Regions from separate parts of the Xanthomonas cerealis pv. cerealis genome, predicted to be linked through region 2. Evidence: predicted binding sites of a transcription regulator. Region 2 holds the regulator's gene; each other region holds the start of a gene.

Region 1 (9,894 bases), 1.5 Mb from region 2:
GCCGCCGAAGGCGCGCCTGCGACGGACGCCGAGCGCCCGCCGCGCAAGCGCCGGCGTCGCCGCGGCGGCCGTCCGCTGGAAGGTGCCGAAGGCGCCGAGGGCGCTGCCGCCGTCGCGAGCAGCGACGCGCCGACCAAGCCGGTGCAGGTCAAGGCCGCGCGCCAGGGCGAGCGTGGCGCCGCGCCGGCCGCCGCAGCGAACGATTCGTTCCTGACCCGCCTCGGCCGCAAGCTGCGTTCGCTGGTTTCCAGCTCCTGAACCGGCGCTCCACCGTTCGTGGCGCGCGCACGGTGGACGAAAACCCGGGCCGCTCCGGCATAATCGCCGGATGAGCGTTCTGCGGTTCGACAATGTCAGCAAACAGTACGCCGGTGGCCACGAGGCCCTGGTGGATGTCAGCTTCCAGGTGGAGGAGGGCGAGATGCTGTTCGTCACCGGCCATTCCGGGGCGGGCAAGAGCACCTTGCTCAAATTGATCCATCTCAGCGAGCGTCCGTCGCGCGGGGCGGTGCTGTTCGGCGAGCGCAACCTGCTGAAGGTGCGCGGGCGGCGCGTGCCGCTGCACCGGCGCGAGGTCGGCGTCGTGTACCAGGACCACCGCCTGCTGATGGACCGCAGCATCGCCGAGAACGTGGCGCTGCCGCTGATCCTGCGCGGCACCCGCCGCGCCGAGATCGGCAAGCGCGTGCGCTCGATGCTGGAGCGGATGGCCCTGGGCCATCGCGAGAAGGCGCTGCCGTCGCAGCTGTCGGCCGGCGAGCAGCAACGCGTGGGCATCGCCCGGGCGATGGTCGCCGAGCCGCGCTTGCTGGTCGCCGACGAACCCACCGGCAACCTCGACCCGACCCTGGCCGCCGAGATCATGCAGCTGTTCGCCGAATTGCCGGCGCGCGGCACCAGCGTGCTGGTGGTCAGCCACGACCTGGCGCTGCTCAAGCAGATGCGCAAGCGCGTGCTGATCCTGGACCACGGCCGCCTGGCCGACGACATCTCTCCACAGGACCTGGCCGAATGAGTACACGCAATGCCGGCGGCGGCGCCGCGCCCTCGCGCCTGGGCGTGTGGTGGGACCACCACTTGCACAGCATCGTCTACAGCCTCGGCCGGGCCATGCGCAAGCCGTGGGCGACGCTGCTGACGATGGCAGTGATGGCGCTGGCTTTGGCGCTACCGTTGGGGCTGTCGATCGCGCTGGACAACCTCAAGCAGTTCGCCGGCAACGTGCAGCAGTCGCGCGACATCAATGTGTTCCTGAAGACCGGGGTCGATGCCGCCGCGGCCAATGCGCTGGCCGCGACCTTACGCGGCCGCCCCGACGTCGCCGCGGTGGCGCTGCGCACGCCCGAACAGGGCATGGCCGAACTGCGCGACAGCGCCGGGCTCGGCGATGCGCTGGACGCGCTCGACGACAACCCGCTGCCGACCCTGCTGATCGTTACCCCGGCCGCGGCCGACGACGCGCAGCTGGCGGCGGCGCTGAGCGCGCTGCCGCAGGCCGACCTGGTCCAGCACGACGCGCTGTGGCGCAAGCGCCTGGACGGCTGGCTGCGCTTCGGCGAGCGCCTGGTGCAGGTGCTGTCGGTGCTGCTCGGCGCCGGCGCGGCCTTGGTGGTCGGCAACACCGTGCGCCTGGACATCCAGTCGCGGCGCGAGGAAATCGGCGTGCTGCAGTTGCTCGGTGCCAGCGACGGTTTCATCCGCCGCCCGTTCCTGTACCTGGGCGCCTGGTACGGCTTCGGCGCCGGGGTGCTGGCGCTGGGCCTGATCGCCGCGTCCGGGCTGGCGCTGGGGCCGCCGCTGGCGGAACTGGCCGACAGCTACGGCAGCCATTTCGCGCTGCTCGGGCTGGACGCCTTGCACTCGGGGTTCGTGTTGCTCGGCACCCTGTTGCTGGGCTGGCTCGGCGCCTGGCTGGTGACCGGCCACTTCCTGCGCCAGACGCGTCCCACCGATACCTGAGGCGCACATGTCCCGGCACGAGCTCAAGCACCTGATCAGCGACGCCCCGCGGGTGATGGTCGTGGACGGCTCCAAGCTGGTGCGCAAGCTGATCGCCGACGTGCTGCACCGCGAACTGCCGGACGTGGAAGTGGTCGGCTGCGCCAGCATCGCCGAGGCGCGCGGGGCGCTGCAGGCCGGCCCGGTGAACCTGGTCACCACCTCGCTGGCGCTGCCCGACGGCGACGGCTTGGCCCTGGCACGCAGCGTGCGCGAGGCCGCCGGCCAGGCCTACGTGCCGGTGATCGTGGTTTCCGGCGACGCGCAGCAGCACCTGGTCGAACGCCGCTTCACCGAATACGTCACCGACTATTTCGACAAGGCGCTGGGCCACGAGGCGCTGGCGACCTTCATCCGCGGCTACGTGCAGCCGCAGCCGGTGGCCGGCGCTACCATCCTCTACGTCGAGGACAGCCGCGTGGTGGCCGAGGCGACCAAGCGCATGCTTGAGCGCCAGGAACTGCGCGTGGTGCACGTGCTGACCGCCGAGGACGCGTTCGCGCTGCTGACCGCCGAATCGCTGGGCCGCACCACCCGCCGCATCGACCTGGTGCTGACCGATGTCACCCTGAAGGGCGAACTCAATGGCCGCGACGTGGTGCAGCGCATCCGCATCGACTTTGCCTACGGCAAGCGGCGCATGCCGGTGCTGGTGATGACCGGTGACAGCAATCCGCACAACCAGTCCGAGCTGCTGCGCGCCGGCGCCAACGATCTGGTGCAAAAGCCGATCGAGGAGCGCCTGCTGGTCACCAAGGTGCTGTTCCAGCTGCGCCTGGCCAAGCTCAACGACACTGCCGTGATCCTGTGACCGATCGATCTGCCGAACCTGCATGAGCAACGAAGACGACACCCGGATACAACTGGAACCCTCGTGGAAGGCGCAGATCGGCGACTGGCTGCTGCGCCCGGAGATGCGCGAACTGGCCGCGTTCCTGCGCCAGCGCAAGGCCGCCGGCGCACGCATCTTCCCGCCCGGGCGGCAGATCTTCGCCGCGTTCGACGCGACCCCGTTCGCGCAGGTCGAGGTGGTGATTCTCGGTCAGGATCCGTACCACGGCTACGGCCAGGCGCACGGGCTGTGCTTCTCGGTGCTGCCCGGGGTGCCGGTGCCGCCGTCGCTGCTGAACATCTACAAGGAGATCGAGGACGACCTGGGCATCCGCCGTCCCGATCACGGTTGCCTGCTGCCGTGGGCGCAGCGCGGCGTGCTGCTGCTCAATGCGGTGCTGACGGTCGAGGAAGGCCGCGCCGGTGCGCATCAGGGCAAGGGCTGGGAAGGCTTCACCGATCATGTGGTGGAAACCTTGAACCGCGAGCGCGAAGGCCTGGTGTTCCTGCTGTGGGGCAGCTACGCCCAGGCCAAGGGCAAGGTCATCGACACCCGCCGCCACCGCGTGCTGAAGGCGCCGCATCCCTCGCCGTTGTCGGCGCACCGCGGCTTTCTGGGCTGCAAGCACTTCTCGGCGGCCAACGACTACCTGCGCCGCTGCGGCGCCGCGCCGATCGACTGGAGCCTGCCGCCGCGCGCGGCGCTGGATGCGGCCGCGGGCGGCGGCTGAACCGTGATTCGACGGCGGCGTCCAAGGTGCGTCGCGTCTACGCAAATTTCGCAGGACTGGTGCTAGTTTTGGTGCTCGTAACCGGTTACGCCTGCTTTCCTCAGTGTTCCAGTGGCTTCTGTCACAGTCCATTCTCTGGGGCGAATGTTGCATGAATAGAACGCAGGAACTTTTTACTGTACCCAGCAGTCTAGTTAGTTGACTGCTAAGATGAGCCCTATGAGCCAGACCATCCCTGCCACCGCGCTGGTGGCCAACAATCTTCCGATCCCCAGTCCGCTCGGTTCGCTGGATGCCTATATCGGCGCCGTGCACCAGATCCCGGTGCTGACCTCCGAAGAGGAGCGCGCGCTGGCGGTGCGTTATCGCGACCAGGAAGACCTGGATGCGGCGCGCGAGCTGGTCCATTCGCATCTGCGCTTCGTGGTCCACGTGGCCCGCGGTTACAACGGCTACGGCTTGCCGCTGGGCGACCTGATCCAGGAAGGCAACATCGGCCTGATGAAGGCGGTCAAGCGCTTCGACCCGGAAATGGGCGTGCGCTTGGTCAGCTTCGCGGTGCACTGGATCCGTGCCGAAATGCACGAGTACATCCTGAAGAATTGGCGCATCGTCAAGGTCGCCACGACCAAGGCGCAGCGCAAGCTGTTCTTCAATCTGCGCAAGTCCAAGACCCGCCTGGGCTGGATGAACGCGGCGGAAGTGACCGCGGTCGCCAAGGACCTCAATGTGTCCGAGCGCGAGGTGCTGGAGATGGAGTCGCGCCTGTCCGGTCGCGACATTGGCTTCGATGCGCCGTCCGACGACGACGACGACCACGCGCCGCCGTCGCCGGCTGCCTACCTGACGGCCGCCGAGGAAGATCCTTCCCAGGTCTACGAGCGTGCCGACAGCGAAGACAACCAGCTGCAGCTGCTGCGCGAAGGCCTGGCCGAGCTGGATGCGCGTTCGCGCGACATCATCAAGCGCCGCTGGCTGGATGCCGACAGCAAGATCACGCTGCAGGAGCTGGCCGACGAGTACGGCGTGTCCGCCGAGCGCATCCGCCAGATCGAAGCCAACGCGCTGAAGAAGATGAAGGCGTTGTTCGTGGCGTGAGGGTTGCGCCCAGTTGCGGACGATCGATCCGCCAAGCAAGAAGGCCCGGTTTTCCGGGCCTTTTTCGTTGCGCCAATGCATGCGGAGCCGCGGTGCGGACCCGCGCGTTGACGGTCACGGCTCCGGCGGCGGCCGCGCCACCGGCAGATGCCAGCCGTAGCGGATCGCCATGAAGCGCAGGCCGAAGCACAGCGTGGCGCCGATCGCCAGGCCCCATGGCTGCGGCAGGTGCAACGCATGCGCCGCGGCGACCACGCCGCCGCCGAGCAAGGCCGCCACCGCGTACAGCTCGGCCTGCAGCACCACCGGCGTGCGTACCACCAGCAGATCGCGGACGATGCCGCCGCCGATGCCGCTGAGCATGCCGAGCAGGGTCGCGCTGAGCGGACCCAGGCCGAACGCCAGCGCCTTGCTGGTGCCGTACACCGCGAACAGCGCTAGACCGAGCGCGTCGAAGAGTTGCACCGGGTTGCGCAGGCGCTCGACCGTGTTGTGGCTGTAGAAGGTCAGCAGCCCGGCCAGGCAGGCAACGCCGAGGTAGCGCGCATCGCCGAGCGCGGCCGGCGGGGTGGCACCGATCAGCACGTCGCGGGCGATGCCGCCGGAGACCGCGGCCGCGCACGACAGCACCAGCACGCCGAACAGGTCCAGGCGGTGGCGCACGCCGACGGTGGCGCCGCTGATCGCGAACACGAAGGTGCCGAGCAGGTCGAGCAGGAACAGGAAGGTCGCCAAGACGGCACTACGCAGCGGCAAAGGGCGGCCAGGATCGCAGCCCAGCCGCAGGGTGTCACGCGGCCGCTGGCGGCTCCGGTGCGGCCGCGCGCGCGTCGTCGCCGAGGATGATGCGCGCCGCGCGCTGGTAGCTCCAATACGCCCAGGCCCAGTTGAGCAGCACTACCAGGCGGTTGCGGAAGCCGATCAGGAAGAACACGTGCGCGGCCAGCCAGAACCACCAGGCCAGCAGGCCGGACAGCTGCAGCCGGCCCAGGTGCACGATCGCGGCCATGCGCCCGATGGTGGCCAGGTTGCCGTAGTCGGCATAGCGGAACGGCGCGTCGCCGGCTTCGCCGCGCAGCCGCTTGGCCAGGTTCCCGGCGACGTGCCGGCCCATCTGTTTGGCGGCCGGTGCCACCCCGGGCACCGGCTTGCCGTCGCCCTGCTGCAGGGCGGCCAGGTCGCCGGCGACGAAGACTTCCGGATGCCCGGGGATGCTCAGATCCGGCTGCACCTGCACCCGGCCGCTGCGGTCCAGCGGCACGTCCAGGGTCCGCGCCAGCGGCGAGGCGGCCACGCCGGCGGCCCAGACCACGGTGCGCGCGGGCACGAAGGTGCTACCCAGGCGGTAGCCGTTGGCGTCGATGTCGGCCACCGGCACGCCGGTCAGCACGTCCACGCCGAGCTTTTCCAGTTGTTTCTGCGCCTTTGCCGACAGCCGTTCCGGGAACGAGGCGAGCACGCGCGGGCCGGCTTCGATCAGCCGCACCCTGGCCTCGGCAGGATCGATGCGGCGGAATTCGTGCTTGAGCGTATGCCGCGCGATTTCGGCCAGGGTGCCGGCCAGTTCCACCCCGGTCGGGCCGCCGCCGACGATGGCGAAGCTGAGCCAGGCCGCGCGCGCGGCGGGGTCGCTCTCGGCTTCGGCGCGTTCGAATGCCAGCAACAGGTGGCGGCGCAGGTGCAGTGCGTCGTCCAGGGTCTTCAGGCCGGGCGCGTGCTTGGCCCACTCGTCATGGCCGAAGTAGGCATGAGTGGCGCCGGTGGCGACCAGCAGGTAGTCGTAGTCCAGCGTCTCGCCGCCGGCCAGGTGCACCTGCCGCGCCTGCTTGTCCAGGCGCACCACTTCGCCCAGGCGCACTGCTACGTTGTCCTGCTTGCGCAGGATCTGGCGCAGCGGCGCGGCGATGTCCGGCGACGACAAGCCGGCGGTGGCGACCTGGTACAGCAGCGGCTGAAACAGGTGGTGGTTGCGGCGGTCGATCAGGGTGATGCGCAGCGGCGCCTTGGCCAGCGCACGCGTGGCCCACAGTCCGGCGAAACCACCGCCGACCACGATCAGGCGCGGCACGGGCGGGTTAGCCATGCAGGACTCCAGGGGCAGGCAAAGACGAGGCGCAAGCGGCTGTCGGAATGCTGGCGACGGCCGCGGACGCTGCATCCGCGCGGTGCAGCGCAACGCCGCGATGCAGGCAGCGCTCGCGGCGCCGTGCAGGAACTGGGGGCTGGAACGGCATGCGCCTATAGTAGCGCGATGGCAGGCGCAGGCAGGGATGCGGTGTGCGCATGGGAATACGAGCGACAGCGACGGAGTGGCTTCTTGTTTGGCCCGCCGCGGCGACGCCGTCGCGCATGGGGGGCCTGCTGTTCGCGCTGAAGACCCGCGTGCTGCGACTGCGCCGCGCGCTGCGCGATCTGCGCGGCGGACCGCGCCGGCATCGCCGCGATGCGGGACTGGCGATCGCCGCTGCGGCGGTGTCCGAATCGGTCACCGCGTTATGGCCCGAGTCGGAGGAAACGTCGCCGCTGCTGGTCGCCGGCAAGATCCACAACCTGCGGGTGGCGCGCGGGCGCTGCACTGGGTCGAAGTGCCGGTTGGCGCCGCCTTCAGTTTCTGGCGGCAATTGGGCCGGGCCACGCGCCGGCGTGGGTTCGCCGCCGGGCGCGAACTGTGCGAAGGCTGCCTGGTGCCGTCGATCGGCGGCGGCCTGTGCCAGCTGTCCAATGCGATTTACGATGCGGCGCTGCGCCAGGGCCTGCATATCGACGAGCGGCATCGGCATACGCATGTGATCGCCGGTTCGCTGGCCGAGCGCGACCGCGACGCGGTGGTGTTCTGGCACTACGTCGATCTGCGCCGGCGCGCACACACGGGATCCGCCGCACCTGGCTGGTGGAAGAGGACTGGCCGGAATTCGCCGACGACCGCCAGCGCCGCATGCAGCCGGGCGATCGGGTGCTGGCGCTGCGCCGGACCAGCCTTGCCGTGCTGCAGGCGGCAAGGCTGCAACGCTGGCGATGCGGTCGCGTTGCGCTCTCAGCTCCTGGAAGCGCTGCCCGCGCCGTGCTGAGAACGCGCCCGGCTCAGTACAGATCCTGCGGATCCACATCCAGCGACCAGCGCACCCGACGCGCCTGCGGCAGCGCATAGATCGCCGGCACGGCCGCGTCCAGCACCGCATGCAGCGCGCGTCGCGTCGGCGCCGACAGCAGCAGCTGGGTACGCTGGAAACCGGCGCGGCGCGGCATCGGCGCCGGCATCGGCCCGAAGCGCTGCACCTCGGCCTGCTCCGGCAGCAGCGCGCGCACCGCGCTGAGGAAGGCGTTGGCGTGTTCGACCTGCTTGGCCTCGGCGCGCAGCAGTGCCAGGTACGCGAACGGCGGGAAGCCGGCCGCTTCGCGCTGCGCCAGTTCGGCCTCGGCGAAGGCGTGGTAGCCGCCGTGCACCAGGGTCTCCAGCAGCGCATGGCCGGGATGGTGGGTCTGCAGCCACACCTCGCCCGGGCGCGCGGCGCGGCCGGCGCGGCCGGCGACCTGGATCAGCTGCTGCGCCAGTTTCTCGCTGGCGCGGAAATCTGCCGAGAACAGCCCTTCGTCGATGCCCACCACCACCACCCGGGTCAGCTGCGGCAGGTCGTGGCCCTTGGCCAGGATCTGCGTTCCGACCAGGATGCCGGGCTGCGTGCCGAGCGTGGCCAGCTGCGTCTCCAGCGCGTCGCGGCGCTGGGTGGTGCCGCGATCGATGCGCAGCACGGGGACGTCGGGGAAGGCCTGCAGCAGGCGTTCTTCCAGGCGCTCGGTGCCGATGCCCTGCGGCTGCAGCGCCAGGCTGCCGCAATCCGGGCAGGCCAGCGGCGCCGGCTGGCGCGCGCCGCAGTGGTGGCATTGCAGGCGCCGGCCGCCGGCATGCACGGTCATCGGCGTGGCGTGCAGCGGGGTGCTGCAGCGCTGGCACGGCGCGGTCCAGCCGCAGTCGTGGCACAGCAGCACCGGCGCATAGCCGCGGCGGTTCTTGAATACCAGCACCTGGCCGCCGTCGGCCAGCGCGCTGCCGATCCCGACCAGCACCTCCGGCGACAGGCCGTCCTGCAGCGGGCGCTTGCGCACGTCGAGCACGCGCACCGTCGGCGGCCGCGCCGCGCCAGCGCGGCGGGTCAGGCGCAGGTGCGCGTAGCGGCCGCTGGCGGCGTTGTGCAGGCTTTCCAGCGACGGCGTGGCGCTGCCCAGCAGCACCGGTACGTCCAGCGCCTTGCCGCGCACTAGGGCGAAATCACGGGCGTGGTAGCGGATGCCGTCCTGCTGCTTGTAGCTGCCGTCGTGTTCCTCGTCGATCACGATCAGCCCGGCCTGCGGCAGCGGCACGAACACCGCCGAACGGGTGCCGACCACCACCCGCGCCTCGCCGCGCCAGGCCGCGGCCCAGACCCGCGCGCGTTCGGTGTCGGTGAGTCCTGAATGCAGCGCGTGCACCGGCACGCCCAGGCGCGCGCGGAATCGCGCCAGGGTCTGCGGGGTCAGGCCGATCTCCGGCACCAGCACCAGCGCCTGGCGGCCGCGCGCCAGGCAGGCGGCGATGGCCTGCAGGTAGACCTCGGTCTTGCCACTGCCGGTGACACCGTCGAGCAGGAACGGGGCGAAGCCGGCTGCGGCGACGACGGCGTCGATTGCGGCCTGCTGTTCGTCGTTCGGGCTGGGGCCGGGCTGCGGCTGCGGCGCCGCGCTGCTGGCCGGCACCGCAATGCGTTCGGCGAAGTCGCGCTTGGCCAGGCTTCGTGCGGCGCTGCGCCAGTCGTCCATGGCCTGGTCGAGCCGGTCTTCGTCCATGGGGCCGTCCGCCAGCAGGGCGGCGAAGCGGTGCGGGCGGGTGCCGGAGCGGGCGCGGTGGCTGGCGCCGGCCTCGGTCAGGCGCCAGGCCCAGGCGTGGGTGTCGGGCAGCGCCTCGCCGCGGCGCAGCGTCACCGGCAGCGCGGTCGCCAGCACTTCGCCCAGCGGCGCATGGCTGTAGCGGGCCAGCCAGTGCAGCGAGTCGGCCAGCTCGCCATGCAGCAGCGGCACCGGGTCCAGCCAGGCCAGCGCCGCGCGCAGGCCCTCGCTGTCGGCGACCTGGCCGAGCGCGGCGACCACCCCGCTCAGCTCGCGATTGCCGAACGGCACCCGCAGGCGGCGCCCGATGTCGCCGACGCCGGCGGCGACATCGGGCGGCGGCAGGTAGTCGAACAGTTGCGGCAGCGGCAACGGC
Region 2 (9,894 bases):
GCGCCAGTTGCGCGATCAAGCCATCGAGCACGCCGCCGACATGCGGGTTGCCGAACTGGATGTCTTCATAGATAGCCGGATTCAAGGCCAGGATGCGCGCGATGATTGCGGTGTCCAGTTCGAACGAGGCCGAGCGATACGGCATCAGCGCCTCCAGCGATCCCAGCGTCGGCGCATGCGCGCGCAGCACGCCGGCCTGGGCCAGATGGCTGGCGTGCACCATCGCCTGCACCAACGCCATCACCCGGTCGTGGTGGTCGGGCGTGCTGCGCACGCATTCGGCTTCCAGCGCCGTGCACAGCTGTTGCAGCCACGCGCTCCAGCGGGACAACCGCGCTTCGCACACCACCAGCACGCGGCCCTTGAGCGTCGGCGATTTCGGCGGCGCGGTCATCGGATGCAGGCCGGCCACCTCCGCCTGCGAGGCCAGCATCGCCGCCACCGGCTCGCGCTTGACCGAAGTCACGTCCAGCCACAGTTGCCCGTGTTCGCGCCCGGCGGCGCGGCGCACGTAGTCGCCGATCAGCGCCGGCGTGTGCCGAATCGGCGCGGAGAAGATCAGCACATGCGCGCGTTGCAGCAAGACGTCGGGGTCCAGCGACTGCGGATCGGCCGGATCGTGGCCGATCACCTCCAAGTGCATGCGCTCGCGGAAGAACCGGCTCAGCCAGCGGCCATAGGCGCCGACGCTGCCGACGATGCCGACGACCGGGCGCAGGCTCACGCCAAACGCTCGGTGGCGAAGCGCAGCGGCGTGGCCAGCGCCGCGGGCGCGGCGGCGAGCACGTCCAGTTCCTCGTAGCCACTGGCCAAGGTTGCTTCCAGCGCCGCATGCACGCCGGCGATGGCACGGCCGATCGCCAGCTCGAATGCATCGCCGCGCAACAGGAACGCGACCAGCAACGCCGTCAGCACGTCGCCGGTGCCGGCCACGTCCACCGGCAACAGCGGCGAACACCAGCGGTAAACCGCCGCGCGGCTCACCGCCAGGGTCACCAGCTGGCCCGCGTCGCCGCTGACGCTGTGCGCCAGCACCCACTGCGGCCCACTCGCCAGCAACACGCGCGCCGCGGCGATGGCATCGTCCTGGGCCAGCGCCGGCAGGCCGGTCAGGCGGCCGAGTTCGAACGCATTCGGCGTGACCAGCCAGGCATGCGGCAGCAGGCGTTCGGCGAACACGCGCTCCAGCCCCGGCTCGACGTAGGGCCCGGTATGCGTATCGCCGATCACCGGATCCAGGCAGTAGCGCAGCGCCGGGCACTGCGGCAGCGTGGTGTCGAGCCAATCGGCGAACGCCGTGCCGTTGCCGACGCTGCCGAAATAGCCGGACACCAGCATCCGTGCGCGCTGCGGCAGGCCACGCTCGCTGGCGCCGAGCAATAGCTCGGCGAACCAGTCTGCCGGCAGCACCTTGCCGTGCAGCGTGGCGTAGAACGGCGCATTGCTCAGCAAGGTGGTCGGGATCTCGGCCACGCGCAAGCCCAGCGCACGCAGCGGCGGCACCGCCGCGCTGTTGCCGGCATGGCCGTAGACCAGTTGCGATTGCACGGAAATGACATCGACCGGAACCGGCCCGTCGGGGCGCTGGCGACGGCCGTGGATCAGATGGCTTTCGGCGGATAGCGTCATCGCCGCAGTTTAACGCTTGGGACTCGGGACCCCGAGTCCCAAGCACCTCACGACGTCATCCGGTCCCAGAACCCCTTGACACCGTCGATGAAGGTCGCCGACTTCGGCGAATGCTTGCGCGCGTCCTCGCCGTTGAAGGTGGATTCGAACTGTTCCAGCAGCTTGCGCTGGTCGGCGGTGAGGTTGACCGGGGTTTCGACCACCACGCGGCAATACAGATCGCCTTCGCTGCGGCTGCGCACCGAACGCACGCCCTTGCCGCGTAGCCGGAACAGCTTGCCGGTCTGAGTTTCGGCGGGGATTCGGATCTCCGCCTCGCCGCCCAGGGTGGCCACGCGCACGGTGTCGCCGAGCGCGGCCTGGGAAATGCGGATAGGCACTTCGCAGTGCAGGTCGTCGCCGTCGCGCTGGAAGATCGCGTGCTCGCGCACCCGCACCTCCACGTACAGGTCGCCAGGTGGGGTGCCGGCCGGACCGGCCTCGCCTTCGCCGGACAGGCGGATGCGGTCGCCGTTGTCCACGCCAGGCGGAATCTTCACCGACAGCACCTTGGTTTCCTCGACGCGGCCGGCGCCGTGACAGATGCCGCACGGGTTCTGCACGATCTGGCCGCGCCCGCCGCAATGCGGGCAGCTCTGCTGCATCGCGAAGATGCCGCGCTGGATCCGCACCTGGCCGCGGCCCTGGCAGGTGCTGCAGGTCTCGACCTTGCCGTCTTCCGAACCGCTGCCGTGGCAGTGCTCGCATTCGCCCAGGGTCGGGATGTCGATGCGGCGCTCGGTCCCGGCCACCGCCTCTTCCAGATCCAGTTCCAGCACGTAGCCGATGTCGGCGCCGCGCCGCGCCGCACGGCCGCCGCCACCGGCACCGCCGAAGATGTTGCCGAAGATATCGCCGAAGATGTCCCCCATGTCCGGGCCGCCAGGACCGCCACCGCCGCCCATGCCGTGCTCGAACGCGGCATGGCCGTGCGCGTCGTACATGCGCCGCTTGTTGCCGTCGGACAGGACCTCGTAGGCCTCCTTGCACTCCTTGAACGCGGCCTCCGCGGCGTGGTCGCCCGGGTTGCGATCGGGGTGGTGCTTCATCGCGCAACGGCGATAGGCCTTCTTGAGCTCGTCGTCGCTGACGGTACGGGCCACGCCCAGCACTTCGTAGTAGTCGCGTTTGCTCATAGATCGGGACTCGGGACTCGGGACTCGGGACCCGGCAGGAAGGGGAAGTGATTCAAAGCAGCTACTCCAGGCGATAACGGCAGGACCGGAAAAAAATGGCGGCACCGGAAAACATCGGGACCCGGCAAGTCGCCTTGCCGAGTCCCGGGTCCCGAGCCCCGAGTCCCGGTCTTACTTCTTGTCGTCCTTGACCTCGGTGAACTCGGCGTCGACCACGTCGTCGCCGGCGGCCTGCGCGCCGCCCGGGGCGGCGCCCGGCTGCTGTTCGCCGGCAGCCGCGGCCGCGTACAGCGACTGGCCCGCTTCTTCCAGCGCCTTGGTCTTTGCCTCGATTTGGCCCTTGTCGTCGCCCTTCATCGCCGTTTCCAGGTCCGCCAGCGCCGACTCGACCTTGCCGATCACATCGCCGCCGACCTTGCTGCCGTGCTCGGTGATCGCGCTGCGGGTGGCGTGGATCAGGCCGTCGGCCTGGTTGCGCGCCTGCACCAGCTCGTGGAACTTCTTGTCTTCCTCGCGGTTGGCTTCCGCGTCGGCGACCATCCGCTGGATCTCGTCGTCCGACAGGCCGGAGCCGGCCTTGATCTCGACCTTCTGTTCCTTGTTGGTCTTCTTGTCCTTGGCCGACACGTGCAGGATGCCGTTGGCGTCGATGTCGAAGGACACCTCCACCTGCGGCAGGCCGCGCGGCGCCGGCTCGATCCCGGACAGGTCGAACTTGGCCAGCGACTTGTTGTAGCGGGCCTGCTCACGCTCGCCTTGCAGCACGTGCACGGTGACCGCGGACTGGTTGTCCTCGGCGGTGGAGAAGGTCTGCGAAGCCTTGGTCGGGATCGTGGTGTTCTTCTCGATGATCTTGGTGAACACGCCGCCCAGGGTCTCGATGCCCAGGCTCAACGGAGTCACGTCGAGCAGCAGCACGTCTTTGACGTCGCCGGCCAGCACGCCGCCCTGGATCGCCGCACCCAGCGCCACGGCCTCATCGGGGTTGACGTCCTTGCGCGGTTCCTTGCCGAAGAACTCCGACACCGCCTGCTGCACCTTGGGCATGCGGGTCTGGCCACCGACCAGGATCACCTCGGTCACGTCGCTGGCGCGCAGGCCGGCGTCGTTGAGCGCGGTGCGGCACGGCTCGATGGTGCGCTTGACCAGATCCTCGACCAGCGCCTCGAGCTTGGCCCGGGTCAGCTTGATGTTGAGGTGCTTCGGGCCCGACGCGTCGGCGGTGACGTACGGCAGGTTGACTTCGGTCTGCTGCGAGGACGACAGCTCGATCTTGGCTCGCTCGGCCGCATCCTTCAGGCGCTGCAGCGCCAGCGGATCCTTGCGCAGGTCGATGCCCTGATCCTTGTTGAATTCCTCGACCAGATAGTCGATGACGCGCTTGTCGAAGTCTTCGCCGCCCAGGAAGGTGTCGCCGTTGGTGGCCAGCACTTCGAACTGCTTCTCGCCGTCGACGTTGGCGATCTCGATGATCGAAACGTCGAAGGTGCCGCCGCCCAGGTCGTACACCGCGATCTTGCGGTCGCCGCCCTTGCCCTTGTCCAGGCCGTAGGCCAGCGCCGCGGCGGTTGGCTCGTTGATGATGCGCTTGACGTCCAGGCCGGCGATGCGGCCGGCGTCCTTGGTCGCCTGGCGCTGGCTGTCGTTGAAGTACGCCGGCACGGTGATGACCGCCTCGGTGACGGTCTCGCCCAGGAACGCCTCGGCGGTCTTCTTCATCTTCTCCAGCACCTGCGCGGAGATTTCCTGCGAGGCCAGCTTGCGGCCGTCGGCGGTGGCCACCCAGGCGTCGCCGTTGTCGTGCTGGACGATGCCGTACGGCACCAGGCCGATGTCCTTCTGCACTTCGGCGTCGGTGAACTTGCGGCCGATCAGGCGCTTCACCGCGTAGAAGGTGTTCTTCGGATTGGTGACCGCCTGGCGCTTGGCCGAGGCGCCCACCAGCACTTCGCCGTCCTTGGTGTATGCCACGATCGAGGGCGTGGTGCGGTCACCCTCGGAATTTTCGATGACGCGGGCCTTGCCGCCGTCCATGATCGCCACGCACGAGTTGGTCGTGCCCAGGTCGATACCGATGATCTTGCCCATTGGATGACTCCTGAAAATTTCTGGTGTCCGGCCGCTGCCGGGGTCTGGTTCGGATATAGGGATGGCCGCAGGTCATTCAAGCCATCACCGCAAATTAGCGTTGCGCCGCGGCCGCGCCCGATTCAGGCGCCGCGCACCGGCGGCGCGCGTCAATCGTGCTTGGCGACCACCACGAGCGCCGGCCGCAGCAGGCGTTCGTTGAGCAGGTAGCCCTTCTGGAACACCTGCACCACGTGGCCCGGAGCGATGCCGTCGGCCTCGGCCTGGCTGATCGCCTGGTGGTGCTCCGGGTTGAACGGCTGCCCGGTCGGGTCGAGCAGGGTCAGGCCGTTGTCGGCGGCGACCTTGAGCAGCTGCTTGTAGGTCAGCTCCAGGCCATCGCGCAGCGGGCTGGGCTCGCTGCCGGCGGCGCTCAGGCCGGCGTCCAGGCTGTCGAACACCGGCAGCAGGTCGCCGAGCAGGCGTTCGTTGGCGAACTTGCGCGCCTGTTCGACGTCGCGGGCGATGCGCTTGCGCTGGTTTTCCAGGTCGGCGCGCTCGCGCAGCGTGTCGGCCTTGACCAGCGCCAGCTCGCTGCGCAGCGTCTCGATCTCCGCCTGTAGCGGATCGGAGGCCGGCTGCTGTGCCTCGGAGAGGTGTTCAGAATCGAATTCAGGGTGATCTTGGTTCATTTCCGGTTCCCTGGCGGGAGATACACCCGCCCTACCGCACCACCTATGTGGGCGTGTGCGGCGGATTCAAGATGCTGTGTTGCGTGTTCGGGACTCGGGACCGGGGACCCTGGAGGGGGACACGCGGCCTGGGGCTTGGCTGGCTGGCGGAAAGCAGGGACTGGCGCTGGCCCTGTGCGGGCGCTTGGCGGTCAGCGTTCGCTCGGTGGGGTCGGGTCCAGGGCCGCGCCCAGCACTTCGGCGGCGGTCTGCACCAGCGGGATCACCCGGTCGTAGTCCATGCGCTTGGGGCCGATCACGCCCAGCACGCCCAGCACCTGGCCGCCGGCCATGTACGGCGCGGTGACCAGCGACACGCTCTCCAGGGGCACCACCCCGGTTTCCTCGCCGATGAAGATGCGCACCCCCGGCGCGCGGATGGTGCGCTCCAGCAGTTGCAGGATCTCGCGCTTGCTGGCGAAGATCTCGAACAGCTCGCGCAGCCGCTCCAGGTCCGACAGGTCCTGCACCCCCATCAGCTTGGTCTGCCCGGCCAGCACCATGTCGTCGCCGGCCGGAGCCAGCGCCTGCTCGGCCAGCTCCACGCTGTGTGCCAGCAGCAGCTCCATCTCGTCGCGCGCATGGCGCAGGTCGCGCACCAGGCTGGCGCGGATGTCGGCCAGCGCGCGCCCGGCGAAATGCGCGTTCAGATAATTGGCCACCCGTTCCAGCTCGGCCGGCTCGTAGGCCTTGCGCGGTTCGATGACCCGGTTCTGCACCTCGTTGTCGGCGAACACCAGGATCGCCAGCACCCGGCGCGCGTCCAGCGGCACGAAGTCGATATGCCGGAACGCGAACTGCTCGCGCTTGGGCGCGCTGACCACGCCGACGAAGTGGGTCATCGCCGACAGCAGCTCCGAGGCGCTGCCGAGCAGTGCCTGGGTGCCTGCGGCGTTGCTCATCTCCGCGCGCAGCCGCGCCACCTCGCCCTCCCCCGGCGGACGCATCTGCACCAGGCTGTCGACGAACACCCGGTAGCCGGTGGCGGTGGGAATGCGCCCGGCCGAGGTGTGCGGCGAGCTGAGCAGGCCGGCGTCCTCCAGGTCGGCCAGGATGTTGCGGATCGTCGCCGGGCTCAGGTCCAGCCCGGCATGGCGGGCCAGGGTCTGCGAGCCGACCGGCTCGCCGTCGCGGATGTAGCGCGAGATCAGCGTGCGCAACAGCTGCCGGGCACGTGGGTCGAGCGAGGAGTGGACCGGGGAGGCGCGCATGCAATCAATCCGTGAGACTGGACACTAGATAATGGCTGCATGCCGGCTTGGCAAGTGATTGGCCCACTTACCCGCGCGTGATAGCGTTGCGCGGCCCTGGATTGCGACCCCCATGCTCACACATCTCTCGATCAAGGATTTCGCGGTCGTGCGCGGGACCGAACTGGAACTGGGCCCTGGCATGACCGTGGTGTCGGGCGAAACCGGCGCTGGCAAGTCGCTGATGGTGGACGCGCTCGGCTTCCTGTCCGGGCTGCGCGCCGACAGCGGCGTGGTCCGCCACGGCGCCGACCGCGCCGAGCTGTCGGCCGAATTCGCCGTGCCCGAGGCCGCCCCGGCGCGCGCCTGGCTGCGCGAAAACGAACTCGACGACGACGAACAATGCCAGCTGCGCCGGGTGATCCGCGCCGACGGCGGCTCGCGCGCCTGGATCAATGGCCGTCCGGTGACCCTGTCGCAGCTGGCCGAACTGGCCGGCCACCTGGTCGAAATCCACGGCCAGCACGAACATCAGGCGCTGCTCTCGCGCGGCAGCCAGCTCGGCCTGCTCGACGCCTACGCCCGCAACGAAGCCGAACGCGCCGCGGTGCGCGCCGCCGCCGCCCGCTGGCAGGCACTGCTGGGCGAGCGCGAAACGCTGCTGGCGCAGGGCGACGTGTCCGACCGCATCGGCTTTCTCGAACACCAGCTGGCCGAGCTGCAGCGCGAGGACCTGGCCCCGGCGGCGATCGCCGCGCTGGACGCCAACCATCGCCGCCAGGCCCACGCCGCGGCGCTGATCGGCGCCTGCGAGGGCGCCGCGCAGCGGCTCAATGGCGACGAGGCGCCGGCGGTGCTGGCTCTGCTGCAGCAGACCCGCCACGAACTCGGCAAGGTCGGCGAATACGAACCGCGCCTGGCCGAGGTCGAAGCGCTGATCGACAGCGCTACGATCCAGTTGGAAGAGGCGCTGGCGCTGCTCGACCGGGTGCGCGACGACCTCGACGCCGATCCGGCGCAGTTCGAGGAGATGGAACGCAAGCTGGGCCGGCTGCACGACCTGGCGCGCAAACACCGTGTCACCCCGGACACGCTGGGCGAGCACCGCGACGCGCTGCTGGCTGAGGTCGAGGGTCTGCGCGGGGCCGGCGAACGGCTGGACGTGCTGGATGCGGAAATCGCCCGCGCCACCCAGGCCTGGCGCGACGCCGCCGCCACGCTCAGCGGCACCCGCCAGCGCGGCGCACAGGCGCTGTCGCGCGACACCACGGCATTGATCGGCGAACTGGGCATGGGCGGCGGGCGCTTCGAAATCCAGCTCGAGCCGCACGAGGCCGAGCGCCCCGACCCGGCCGGCGCCGAGCGCGTCGAGTTCCTGGTCGCCGCCAACGCCGGGCAGCCGCCGCGGGCGCTGCGCAAGGTCGCCTCCGGCGGCGAGCTGTCGCGCATCTCGCTGGCGATCGAGGTCGCCGCACTGGGCCTGGACGCGGTGCCGACGATGGTGTTCGACGAAGTGGATTCGGGCATCGGCGGCGCGGTCGCCGACATCGTCGGCAAGAAGCTGCGCGCGCTCGGCGCGCAGCGCCAAGTGCTGTGCGTGACCCACCTGCCGCAGGTCGCTGCCCAGGGCCACGCCCATTACCGGGTCAGCAAGGCGCCGGTCGAGGGCATGACCCAGAGCTCGGTCGAACTGCTGGCGCCGCGCCAGCGCGAGGAAGAACTGGCGCGGATGCTGGGCGGGGTCGAGGTCAGCAAGGAAGCCCGCGCCGCGGCCAAGCGGCTGCTGCAGAGCGCCGCTGGCTGAGACGCCGCCAACAGCACCCAGGACCCGGCGTCGCGGAGGTGCTGCTGCGCCGTTGCAGGAGCGGCTTGGCTTGGCGCCATCGTCGATGACGAGCGCAGGAGAAACCTGCAGCCTTCGGATCGGTCGGGTCGGGGCTGAAAGCCCCTCCTACAGTGCACCCGACCGGCTCGCCGCAAGCCCTGTGAGCGCCCCTTGTGGGAGCGACTTCAGTCGCGACGCACGAAACGGTGAACGCGATGGCTGTGAACAGCACCGTAGCGATGACCCGAGGCCATCCGGAAACTTTCTCTAGCTCAGGCAACCGGCGACAAGCGCCACTGCCCATAGCGCAGCACCCATCAAGCCGATGCCGCCGCCATGCCAGTCTGCTCAGCCCTTCTTGGCGCTCGGGCGCTTGCTGCGCACGTACAGCACCAGCGAGTGCTCTTCCAGCTCGTAGCCATGCTCGGCGGCGATCTTGCGCTGCAGTTCCTCGATCTCGGCGCTCTCGAACTCGATGACGTTGCCGGTATCCACGTCCACCATGTGGTCGTGGTGGCCGCCGCGGTCCAGCTCGTACACCGCCTGGCCGCCTTCGAAATTGTGCTTGAGCACCAGCCCGGCCGCCTCGAACTGGGTAAGGACGCGGTACACCGTGGCCAGGCCGATCTCGTCGCCATGGTCAAGCAGTTGGCGGTAGATCTCTTCTGCAGTCATGTGGTGACGCGCCGACTTCTGCTCGAGCAGCTCCAGGATGCGCATCCGGGGATGCGTGACCTTCAGGCCGACTTTGCGCAGATCGTGGGATTCCATGGTGGCTCCGTTCATAGCTGGTTTAGCGCCAGCTGCCTCGGGGTGGGTCGCGGCGGTCGGCGGGAGTGTATCATCGACCCGATTTCCCTCAGTACTGTCCCCGATGCGCAATCTCTTGCTGGTCGCCGCTGTTGCCCTGTCCACCGCTGGCTGCGGGATCATCTACAAGCAGCCTATCTACCAAGGCAACCTGATCAAGCAGGCGGCCGTCGATCAGCTCAAGGTCGGGCAGAGCAAGCAGCAGGTCAACGCGCTGCTCGGCACCCCGTCGATCCCCGATCCGTTCCATGCCCAGCGCTGGGACTACACCTCGACTGAGCGCCTCGACCGACTGGGCAGGACCGAGATCAAGAATTTCGTCGTCTATTTCGACAACGACACGGTGACCCGCTGGGAAGGCGACTATTTTCCGGAAAACGATTCGGAGCTGGCCAAGAACAGCGTGCGCCAGTTCGGCCGCAACCTGGCCAAGGACAAGAAGAAGCAGCGCCGCAGCGAGTAAACCG
Region 3 (9,894 bases), 2.2 Mb from region 2:
GCACGCACGGCACGCCGGCGGCTTTCATCGCGCGGATCGCCTCGACCTTGTCGCCCATCAGGCGGATGGTGTCGGCCTTGGGGCCGATGAAGATGAAACCGGACTGCTCCACGCGCTCGGCGAAGTCGGCGTTCTCCGACAGGAAACCGTAGCCGGGATGGATGGCCTGCGCGTCGGTGACCTCGGCCGCGGCGATCAGCGCCGGGATGTTGAGGTAGCTCTCGGCCGACGCCGCCGGGCCGATGCACACCGACTCGTCGGCCATGGCCACGTGCTTGAGGTTGCGATCGACGGTGGAATGCACCGCGACCGTGCGGATGCCGAGCGTATGGCACGCGCGCAGGATGCGCAGCGCGATTTCGCCGCGATTGGCGATGACGACTTTATCTAGCATGGGATGGGGTTCCGAAGCACGGGGTTGTCTCTTCGGGACCGGGGACCGCAGACCGCGGACCGGGAAGAGCAGGAGCCAAGCGCACGCGCTTTGGGGCTTTTGCCTTTCCCGGTCCCCGGTCCCTGGTCCCCGGTCCCGGCGGCTTAGCCAATCACGAACAACGGCTGATCGAACTCCACCGGCACGCCGCTTTCGCTGAGGATCGCGACGATGGTGCCGGAGATGTCGGCTTCGATCGGGTTGAACATCTTCATCGCCTCGATGATCGCCAGGGTCTCGCCGGCCTTGACCGCCTGGCCGATCGTGACGAAGGCCGGTTTGTCCGGCGACGGCGAGGTGTAGAAGGTGCCGACCATCGGCGCGCGCAGCACGTGGCCTTCGGGCAGGGCGTTGCCGGGCTTGGCGGTGCCGCCGGTGGAGGCCTCGGTGGGCGAGCTCATCGGCATCGGCGCGGCCGCAGGCGGCGCGGCTGAGGGGGCCGGTGCCGGTGCGTACTGCGGGGCGCTGGCGATCATGCCCTTGGGCGTGCGCGCCAGGCGCACGCTTTCCTCGCCTTCCTTGATCTCGATCTCGGCGAGATTGGATTCTTCCAGCAGGTCGATCAGCTTCTTGATTTTACGCAGATCCATAACGGCCTCTTGAGGTGAATCGGGAAATGACCGGGCACGCGGCCCGGCGAACGCGGAGAGGGTGGCGCAGCGCCGCGCGACGCGCGCTGAAGCCGGGGTTGCCGTTCATGCGCTGGCTCCCAGCCGGGCCAGCGCCGCGTCCAGCGCATAGCGGTAGCTGTCGGCGCCGAAGCCGCAGATCACGCCGAGCGCATGGTCGCTGAAATAGCTGTGATGGCGGAACGGCTCGCGGCTGTGCGGGTTGGACAGGTGGATCTCGATGAACGGGATCGCCACCGCCGCCAACGCGTCGCGCAGCGCTACCGAGGTATGGGTGAACGCGGCCGGGTTGATCAGGATGAAGCCGGTGCCGTCGCTGCGCGCGGCCTGCACCCGCTCCACCAGCACGTGCTCGGCGTTGGACTGCAGGCTGTCCAGCTGGTGCCCGGCGGCCGTGGCCTGCGCGAGCAGCGCCGCATCGATCTGCGCCAGCGTGGTATGCCCATACATTCCCGGCTCGCGGGTGCCGAGCAGGTTGAGGTTGGGGCCGTGCAACAGCAGCAGTCGCGCCATGGAAGACAAAGCAGCGGAAAGGGCGGGAGTCTGCGCGAAGCCGGGATTACTGTCCAGTTCGGCGAAGTTGCGGCTGTTTTAAACGGGCGTTTTGTTTCTGCGCGAGGACCGCGCCAGCAGCGGGCAGGGCCAAGCTACACGTTCGTTCATGAATCGCCTGTGCGTTTGCGGTTCGGCCGCATCGGCCGACGCGCCGGCAATGGCGCCGATGGGCTGGATCCTCGGGGCGCAGGCAATCGGTGCAGACGGCGTTGGCCGGAGCGGATCTTCGCTGAGTCGGCGGAGTGCCTGCGTGGCCGTGCCGGCATGCGCGGCCAACGCCGGCCCGGATCGAGACCGATCGGCCGCCGCTCATGCGTCAGGCGCATCTGCTGATGCCCGATCGGCATGCGCCATGTGGTGCGCATTAACCGGCCATTTACACACGCGGCCGGCATCCCGGGCACAAAGGGCGCTCCAAACAGCCACGAGTGCACGCCATGCGAATTGCGATCATCGGCGCAGGATTCTGCGGCAACCTGTTGGCCGCGGCCCTGGCCAGGCAGGGAACGGCCAGCCGGCTGACGTTGATCGGCGTGGCCGATACCTTCGGCCGCGGCATCGCCTATGGCGCAGCGCGGCCGGAACATCTGTTGAACGTGCGCGCCAAGGACCTGGGCGTGGACCCGCAGGATCCGGGCGGGTTCGCCGACGCCTTGCAACTCGACGCCGGGCAGCGCCTGGACTTCCTGCCGCGGCTGCGCTACGGCCGTTACCTGGAGCAGCACCTGGACGCGGCGCTGGCCTCTTCGGCGGTGGAGGTGGCGCGGGTGAGCGAAGAGGCGGTGGCGGTGGAACGCGGCCCGGACGGCTTCCGCATCTTCCTGGCCAATGGCGAGGATGTGGTCAGCGACGTGGTGGTGCTGGCGATCGGCGCGCTGCCGCCGGCGGCGCTGCCCGGCATCGGGCCGCGCCTGGCGGTGCACCGCCGCTACATCGGCTGGCCGTGGCAGGATGGGGTGCTGGACGAGGTGCCGCCGCAGGCGCGGCTGTTGCTGGTCGGCACCGGTCTGACCATGGCCGATGTCGCGCTGACCCTGCGCCGGCGTGGCCATCGCGGTCCGATCACCGCGTTGTCGCGGCGCGGTCTGGCGCCGCAGGCGCACCTGGCCCACCCGGGCGCGCCGGTGACGCTGCCGCCACGCGTGGCGCAGGCGCTGCGCAACCACGACCTCACCGGACTGGTGCGCAGCCTGCGCCAGCTGACCACGGTGGTGGAGGACTGGCGCTGCGTGGTTGACGCGCTGCGTCCGCATCTGCAGCCGTTCTGGAAAGGCCTGGCGCCGGCGGCGCGCTCGCGGTTCCTGCGCCACCTGCGCCCGTATTGGGAAGTGGCGCGGCATCGGCTGGCGCCGGCCGCGGCCACTGCGCTGGCGCAGATGCAGCAACAGGGCCAGTTGCGCATCCGCGCCGGTCGCCTGCTGCGCGCGCGGCTGGGCGAACATGCGGTGGAGGCGGTGATCCGCGACCGCGCCAGCTACAGCGCGCGCACCGAAGACTTCGACGTGCTGATCCGCGCCACCGGGCTGGACACCGACGTTGCCCGCACCAGCCATCCGCTGATCGCCACGATGCGCGATGCGGGCCTGCTGCAGGCCGATCCGCTGGGCCTGGGCTTGGTGGTGGACGCGCGTTTGCAGGTGCGCGACGGCAGCGGCCATCCGGTGGCCGGGCTGTACTGCCTGGGACCGCTGCTGCGCGGCGGCCTGTGGGAAATCACCGCGGTGCCGGAATTGCGCGCCGGCGCGCAGCGCCTGGCCGCGGAACTGGCGGCGTTGGGGCAGGCGTGGGTTACAGGCGGCGGCGTCGGCGGCGAGGCGCAGCGGCAGGCGGTGTAGCGCATCCGATCCAGGCAACGATCCCGATCCCTTGCAGGAGCTTCAGCCGCGACCGGATCTTACCGGTGAAGTCCGGTCGCGGCTGAAGCCGCCCATAGGGGCGAGTGCGTAAACGGGTACAGGAGCGAGTGCGCAAACCAGCACCTACGGCAACTGCGCCCAGCGTTCCGCTTCGCCCGGCGCGAACGGCCCCAGCTTCTGCCGCACGATGCGGCCGTTGGCGTCGATCAGCACGCTGTACGGCAGCAGGCCCTGGGTGTCACCCAGGCGCACGCTGGCGTCGGCCGGGCCGGGGGTTTCCAGCGCGATCGGGTAGGCGATCGGGATCCGCTGCAGGAACGCGCGCACGTCCCGGGGACGGTCCAGGGCGATGCCCAGCACCTGCAGGCCGTCGGCCTGCTGCGCGCGCGCCAGCCGATCGAGCTCCGGCATCTCGCGCACGCACGGTTCGCACCAGCTTGCCCAGACGTTGACCAGCAGCGGGCGGCCGCGGAACTGGGCCAGGGTCAGGCTGCCGCCGTCGAGCGTGGGCAGGCGCAGCGCCGGTGCCAGGTCGCCTGGGCCGGCCGCAACGACGCCTGTGGGCACCGCGCTGTCGCTGGTCGGCGTGTCAGCCGGCCTATGCCACCAGAATTGCGCGGCGAGCAGGCCCAGCGCCGCCGCGATCACCGCCACCGCGAACAGACGCGGCGGCGTGGCCTTCATCGCGAGGCGCGCAGCAGCGCGTCCTCGACCACCGCCTGGCTCAGTACCGGCGGCAGCACGGTCGGCGGCGCGCCCGGGCCGTAGACCACGTACAGCGGCACCCCCACCGCCTTGTGTTCGGCGAGGAAGGCGCTGATGCGCTCGTCCTCGTTGGTCCAGTCGCCCTTCATGTACACCGCATCCACGCGCTTGAGCGTGTCGCGGAAGGCGTCGCTGCTGAACACGTTGCGCTCGTTGGCCTTGCAGGTCACGCACCAGTCGGCGGTCATGTTGACGAACACCACGCGGTTGTCGGTACGCAGCCGGTCAAGCATCTGCGGCGAATACGCCACCGTGTTGCGCTCCACTGTGGCGCCGGGCGGCGCCAGCCGCGTCACGCCCCAGGCCGGCACCAGTGCCAGCAGCAGCAATACGCTGGCCAGGCGCATGCCCGTCTTGTGGCCGCGCCAGCGTGCGCGCTCGAACCACCACAGGCCCAGCGCCAACAGGGTGGCGCCGACCAGCAGCAACGCCACCGCGTCCACCCCGCGCTGCTTGCCCAGCACCCACAGCAGCCAGATCGCGGTCAGGTACATCGGGAACGCCAGCACCTGCTTGAGCGTTTCCATCCACGCGCCGGGCTTGGGCAGGCGCCTGGCCAGCGACGGCACGAAGCCGATCAGCAGGAACGGCAGCGCCAGGCCCAGGCCCAGGGTCAGGAACACCAGCATCGCCATCGCCGGCGGCGCGGTCAGCGCATATCCCAGTGCCGGGCCCATGAACGGGCCGATGCAGGCGCTGGATACCACGCAAGCCAGCACGCCGGTGAAGAAGTCGCCGACCGGGCCGCTGCGCGAGGACAGCGACTGGCCCAGCCCGCCAAGATTGGCGCTGAGGGTGAACACGCCCGATAGGCTCAAGCCGACCACGAACATCAGGTACACCAGTACTGCGACGAAGCCCGGGCGCTGCAGCTGGAAGCCCCACAGCAGGCGCGCGGCGACGGCGATGCCGCCGACCACGGCGAAGGACACCAGCACGCCCAGCGTGTACCACAGCGCATGGCTGCGCGCGCGGCTGCGGCTCTCGCCGCTCTGCGCCACGCCCAGCACCTTCAGCGACAGGATCGGCAGCACGCACGGCAGCAGGTTCAGCACCAGGCCGCCGCCCAGCGCCAGCAGCAGCATCCACAACAGGCTTTGCGGTTCCGCCACCGGCGCGGTGCTGCGCGCGGCGTTGTGCGCCGAGGCATCGGGCGCACTCGCCCCATCGCGCGCGGTCACCGGTGCCGCCGTGTCAGCCGCCGCGACGTTGGCATCGGCCTGGCTGCTGTTCAGCGGGGTGACCAGCAACGGTGCCACCTCGGCCTGGTCGGCGGGGCTGAGCTTGCCCTTGGGCAGCGACAGCTTCACCCGCCGGGTCATCGGCGGATAGCAGATGCCTTCGGTCTGGCAGCCCTGGAAGGTGGCGACCAGGGTCGCTTCGGCGGCATCGGCGCGCTGGCGCTGCAGCGGCACGCTGACCTCGGTCTGGTCGAAATACACCACCACGTTGCCGAAGTGCTCGTCCTGGTGCGAGCGGCCCTGCGGCCAGCGCGGCAGGCCGGTGCGGATGCCCGCCGCGCCTTCCAGTGCCAGCGCGGTGCGGTCGCGATACAGGTAGTAGCCCGGCGCCGGGGTGAAGCGCAGCAGCAGGGTGTTGCCGTCGCCGACGATGGCCTCGAAGCCGAACGCCTGGTCCGACGGTAGCGGCAGGCCTTGCACCGCACCGGCACCGCCGCCGAACAACGGCTTGGCGGCGGGGCCGGCCGCGCCTGGCGCGCTGCCCGGCAGCGGCGAGCCAGCGGCCGCCGCCGCGCCGGCCTCGGCCGCCGGCAGCGCCACCTTGAGCACGCGCTTCTGCGGCGGATAGCACACGCCGGCGTCGGCGCAGCCCTGGTAGCGCACCTCCACCTGCACGCTGGTCGTGGCGGGATCGGCGACGCCGCTCTGCACCGCGTTCAACTCGCCGCGATAGGTTTCCACCTCGCCGAAGTACGGGTCGGTCTTCTTGTGCCCGGCCGGCAGTTGCAGGGTCGGGTTGGGCTTGAAGCTGCTCAGCACGCGCACCGCGATCCGGTGCCGGTACAGGTAGTAGCCGTCGGCGATCTTCCAGTGCAGTTCGATGCGGCCGCGCTCGGGCGCCTGCGCGGTGAGCACGAAGGCCTGATCGACCGGCAGCAGATCCTTTTCCTCGACCGCCAGGGCGGGGAAGGCGGCCAGGGCCAGCAGGCACAGGGCGGCGATACGGTGCAACACGGTCATCGGCTTACGGTTCCTCACGGGTTTCGGCGTACACCCACTGCAGGTAGGCGGGCAGGCCGCCGGCCACCTCGACCTCGATCAGTTCGGGAACGTCGTAGGGGTGCAGTTCGCTCAGCCGCTGTTGCAGCGCGGGGATGCGGTCGGCGGCGGTCTTGATGAGCAGCAGCACTTCCTCGGCCTGCTCCACGGCGTCCTGCCAGCGATAGGTGGCGTGCACGCCGGGCAGGCGGCTGACGCAGGCGGCCAACCGTTCTTCGACCAAGACCTGGGCGATCCGCGCGGCGCTGGCCGGATCGGGGCAGGTGCTGAACAGCAAACGGAGTGGGGGCGAAGACATGCGGCCGACAGTATAGGGACGCCGGCAGGGCTTTGCCGGGCCTGGTTCGGACGTGAGTACAGGTCTGCGGGTGGCTGGTTGCAGGTCGGTGCGCGATGGCCGGAGGCTGGTGCCGGGCTGTGCGACGGCGAACCGATCCGCAGCGGGAAATTCCCTGCGGCCTGGGGGCTGCGCACGGTAGCAGCGGCCCGGCGGCCATCCGCCGCCGAGCCTTCAACGCGGCGCGAGCGCCTGCGGATGGACCCGGGCCACCCGCGGTGCCTGCGGCGCCCTGCGCGCCGCAGTCGGCGCGCCGGAGATTCGCCTCAGTTGAGCCGCTGGCAGCTCGCCGGCTTGGCCGAGGTGAACAGCGAGGAGGTCGCCCACTGCGGGTGGTCGATGAACGGGTTGCGGTTGCCCTGGAAGCTGTTCACCACTTCGTTGCGGGCGCGCTCGGCGGCGTCCGGCGGATTCTGCTGGCTCCACGCGAGCGGTGTCGACAGCAGGCGCATCCGCTGCCGGGCCTGCGGCGGAAACGAAATTTTTTGTCGCCAGCCCTTGAAAGCGCGCCGGCCAGCACCACATCTTGCGCATCCCGGCGTACCGGGTTTTTTCGCGAGCGTTGCTGGCAGTCGTCACATGCGAGTGCTAACATCGCCAGCCTTTCCTAGACCAATCAATCACTTAAGAGGGTCTCTCTCAATGAGCATCAAGCCGCTTCACGACCGCGTCGTAGTTAAGCCGATCGAAGCCGACGAAATTTCCGCCGGCGGCATCGTGATCCCGGATTCGGCCAAGGAAAAGTCCACCAAGGGCGAGATCGTCGCCATCGGCAGCGGCAAGCCGCTGGACAACGGCAGCGTCCGCGCCCCGGCGGTCAAGGTCGGCGACAAGGTCATCTACGGTCAGTACGCCGGTTCCAGCTACAAGGCCGAAGGCGTCGAGTACAAGGTGCTGCGCGAAGACGACATCCTCGCGATCGTCGGCTAAAACGCCGCCGATCGCGGGATCGGGAGTGGGGGTTCGGGATTCGCGCTGCGCTAGCCGCGGCGCGATCCCGGATCTCCGCCGAATCCCGCTCTTGGCCAATCCCTAATCCCCAATCACGAATTCCGGAGTTACACACATGGCTGCCAAAGATATCCGTTTCGGTGAAGACGCTCGTTCGCGCATGGTGCGCGGCGTCAACATTCTCGCCAATGCCGTCAAGGCCACCCTGGGCCCGAAGGGCCGCAACGTCGTGCTCGAGAAGAGCTTCGGCGCGCCGACCATCACCAAGGACGGCGTCTCCGTCGCCAAGGAAATCGAACTGGCCGACAAGTTCGAGAACATGGGCGCGCAGATGGTGAAGGAAGTCGCCTCCAAGACCTCCGACAACGCCGGCGACGGCACCACCACCGCCACCGTGCTGGCGCAGGCGCTGATCCGCGAAGGTTCCAAGGCGGTCGCCGCCGGTATGAACCCGATGGACCTCAAGCGCGGCATCGACCAGGCCGTCAAGGCCGCCGTGGTCGAGCTGAAGAAGATCAGCAAGCCCACCGCCGACGACAAGGCGATCGCCCAGGTCGGCACCATCTCGGCCAATTCCGACGAGTCGATCGGTCAAATCATCGCCGACGCGATGAAGAAGGTCGGCAAGGAAGGCGTCATCACCGTTGAAGAAGGCTCGGGCCTGGACAACGAGCTGGACGTGGTCGAGGGCATGCAGTTCGACCGCGGCTACCTGTCGCCGTACTTCATCAACAACCAGCAGAGCCAGTCGGCCGACCTGGACGACCCGTACATCCTGCTGCACGACAAGAAGATCTCCAACGTGCGCGACCTGCTGCCGGTGCTGGAAGGCGTGGCCAAGTCGGGCAAGCCGCTGCTGATCGTGGCTGAGGAAGTCGAAGGCGAAGCGCTGGCGACCCTGGTGGTCAACACCATCCGCGGCATCGTCAAGGTCGTGGCGGTCAAGGCGCCGGGCTTCGGCGATCGTCGCAAGGCGATGCTGGAAGACATGGCCACCCTGACCGGCGGCACCGTGATCTCCGAGGAAGTGGGCCTGGCGCTGGAGAAGGCGACCATCAAGGACCTGGGCCGCGCCAAGAAGGTGCAGGTCTCCAAGGAGAACACCACCATCATCGACGGCGCTGGCGACAGCTCGGCGATCGAGTCGCGCATCAAGCAGATCAAGGCGCAGATCGAAGAGACCTCTTCGGACTACGACCGCGAGAAGCTGCAGGAGCGCGTGGCCAAGCTGGCCGGTGGCGTGGCAGTGATCAAGGTCGGTGCTTCGACCGAGATCGAGATGAAGGAAAAGAAGGCGCGCGTCGAAGACGCCCTGCACGCGACCCGTGCGGCCGTGGAAGAAGGCGTGGTCCCGGGCGGCGGTGTGGCCCTGGTGCGCGCGCTGACCGCGATCGGCGATCTGAAGGGCGCCAACGAAGATCAGACCCACGGCATCCAGATCGCGCTGCGCGCGATGGAAGCGCCGCTGCGCGAGATCGTCACCAACGCCGGTGAAGAGCCGTCGGTGATCCTGAACCGGGTCAAGGAAGGCACCGGCAACTTCGGCTACAACGCCGCCAACGGCGAGTTCGGCGACATGGTCGCGTTCGGCATCCTGGATCCGACCAAGGTGACCCGTTCGGCGCTGCAGAACGCCGCGTCGATCGCCGGCCTGATGATCACCACCGAAGCGATGGTGGCCGACGCGCCGAAGAAGGACGAGCCGGCCGGCGGTGGCGGTGGTATGGGCGGCGGCATGGGTGGCATGGGCGGTATGGATTTCTGATCCACGCCGGCGCAAGCCGACCTGCAGTCCGCAGTGAAAAAGGAGCCCCGCAGCGATGCGGGGCTTTTTTTTGCGTTTGTGTGGCGGCACGCACACGACGCGATCGGGCGCGAGGTGGCTTTTGAGTCGGGACTCGGGACCCGGAAGAGCCGAGAGCCGACCTGCGCGCGCTAACCTGCCTTGCGAGTCCCGAGTCCCGAGTCCCGAGTCCCGCAGCCACAGTTGCATCAGCAACTGTGGCACTCGCAAAAATCCTGTGCTATCAATGCAACCCATGAACGCCAACCGCAGCTTTTATTTTTGGTACTACGGTTTTCCGATGCCGCTGGCGGAGGAAGGAGTGCGTTCACCCTGAAGGAAACT

The links. Region 2 encodes HrcA, which represses chaperone genes, less so after heat shock. Its sites were predicted from a motif close to TTNGCACTCNNNNNNNNNGAGTGCNAA; they were not measured.
Region 1: a site for HrcA is predicted at 3,743-3,769, ahead of rpoH (RNA polymerase sigma factor RpoH). Genes of this name have one in related genera too.
Region 3: a site for HrcA is predicted at 7,381-7,407, ahead of E4A48_RS15240 (co-chaperone GroES). Genes of this name have one in related genera too.

What each region holds. Positions count from the first base shown of each region.
Region 1 covers NZ_CP038228.1:4,384,888-4,394,781, forward strand. Annotated here, with positions in the region: gene rhlB (ATP-dependent RNA helicase RhlB) at 1-258, shown strand, start outside; gene ftsE (cell division ATP-binding protein FtsE) at 329-1,015, shown strand; gene ftsX (permease-like cell division protein FtsX) at 1,012-1,959, shown strand; gene E4A48_RS19375 (response regulator) at 1,967-2,809, shown strand; gene ung (uracil-DNA glycosylase) at 2,832-3,560, shown strand; gene rpoH (RNA polymerase sigma factor RpoH) at 3,780-4,658, shown strand; gene E4A48_RS19390 (trimeric intracellular cation channel family protein) at 4,773-5,393, opposite strand; gene E4A48_RS19395 (NAD(P)/FAD-dependent oxidoreductase) at 5,449-6,741, opposite strand; gene E4A48_RS19400 (VanW family protein) at 7,154-7,726, shown strand; gene E4A48_RS19405 (primosomal protein N') at 7,740-9,894, opposite strand, start outside.
Region 2 covers NZ_CP038228.1:1,253,356-1,263,249, reverse strand. Annotated here, with positions in the region: gene E4A48_RS05620 (prephenate dehydrogenase) at 1-724, opposite strand, end outside; gene pdxY (pyridoxal kinase) at 721-1,629, opposite strand; gene dnaJ (molecular chaperone DnaJ) at 1,677-2,804, opposite strand; gene dnaK (molecular chaperone DnaK) at 2,976-4,892, opposite strand; gene grpE (nucleotide exchange factor GrpE) at 5,042-5,563, opposite strand; gene hrcA (heat-inducible transcriptional repressor HrcA) at 5,755-6,813, opposite strand; gene recN (DNA repair protein RecN) at 6,926-8,596, shown strand; gene fur (ferric iron uptake transcriptional regulator) at 8,966-9,388, opposite strand; gene E4A48_RS05580 (outer membrane protein assembly factor BamE) at 9,492-9,890, shown strand.
Region 3 covers NZ_CP038228.1:3,438,112-3,448,005, reverse strand. Annotated here, with positions in the region: gene accC (acetyl-CoA carboxylase biotin carboxylase subunit) at 1-394, opposite strand, end outside; gene accB (acetyl-CoA carboxylase biotin carboxyl carrier protein) at 538-1,023, opposite strand; gene aroQ (type II 3-dehydroquinate dehydratase) at 1,129-1,575, opposite strand; gene E4A48_RS15265 (FAD/NAD(P)-binding protein) at 2,055-3,452, shown strand; gene E4A48_RS15260 (TlpA disulfide reductase family protein) at 3,597-4,157, opposite strand; gene E4A48_RS15255 (protein-disulfide reductase DsbD family protein) at 4,154-6,439, opposite strand; gene cutA (divalent-cation tolerance protein CutA) at 6,444-6,776, opposite strand; partial or broken gene E4A48_RS15245 (endonuclease) at 7,082-7,267, opposite strand; gene E4A48_RS15240 (co-chaperone GroES) at 7,458-7,745, shown strand; gene groL (chaperonin GroEL) at 7,882-9,531, shown strand.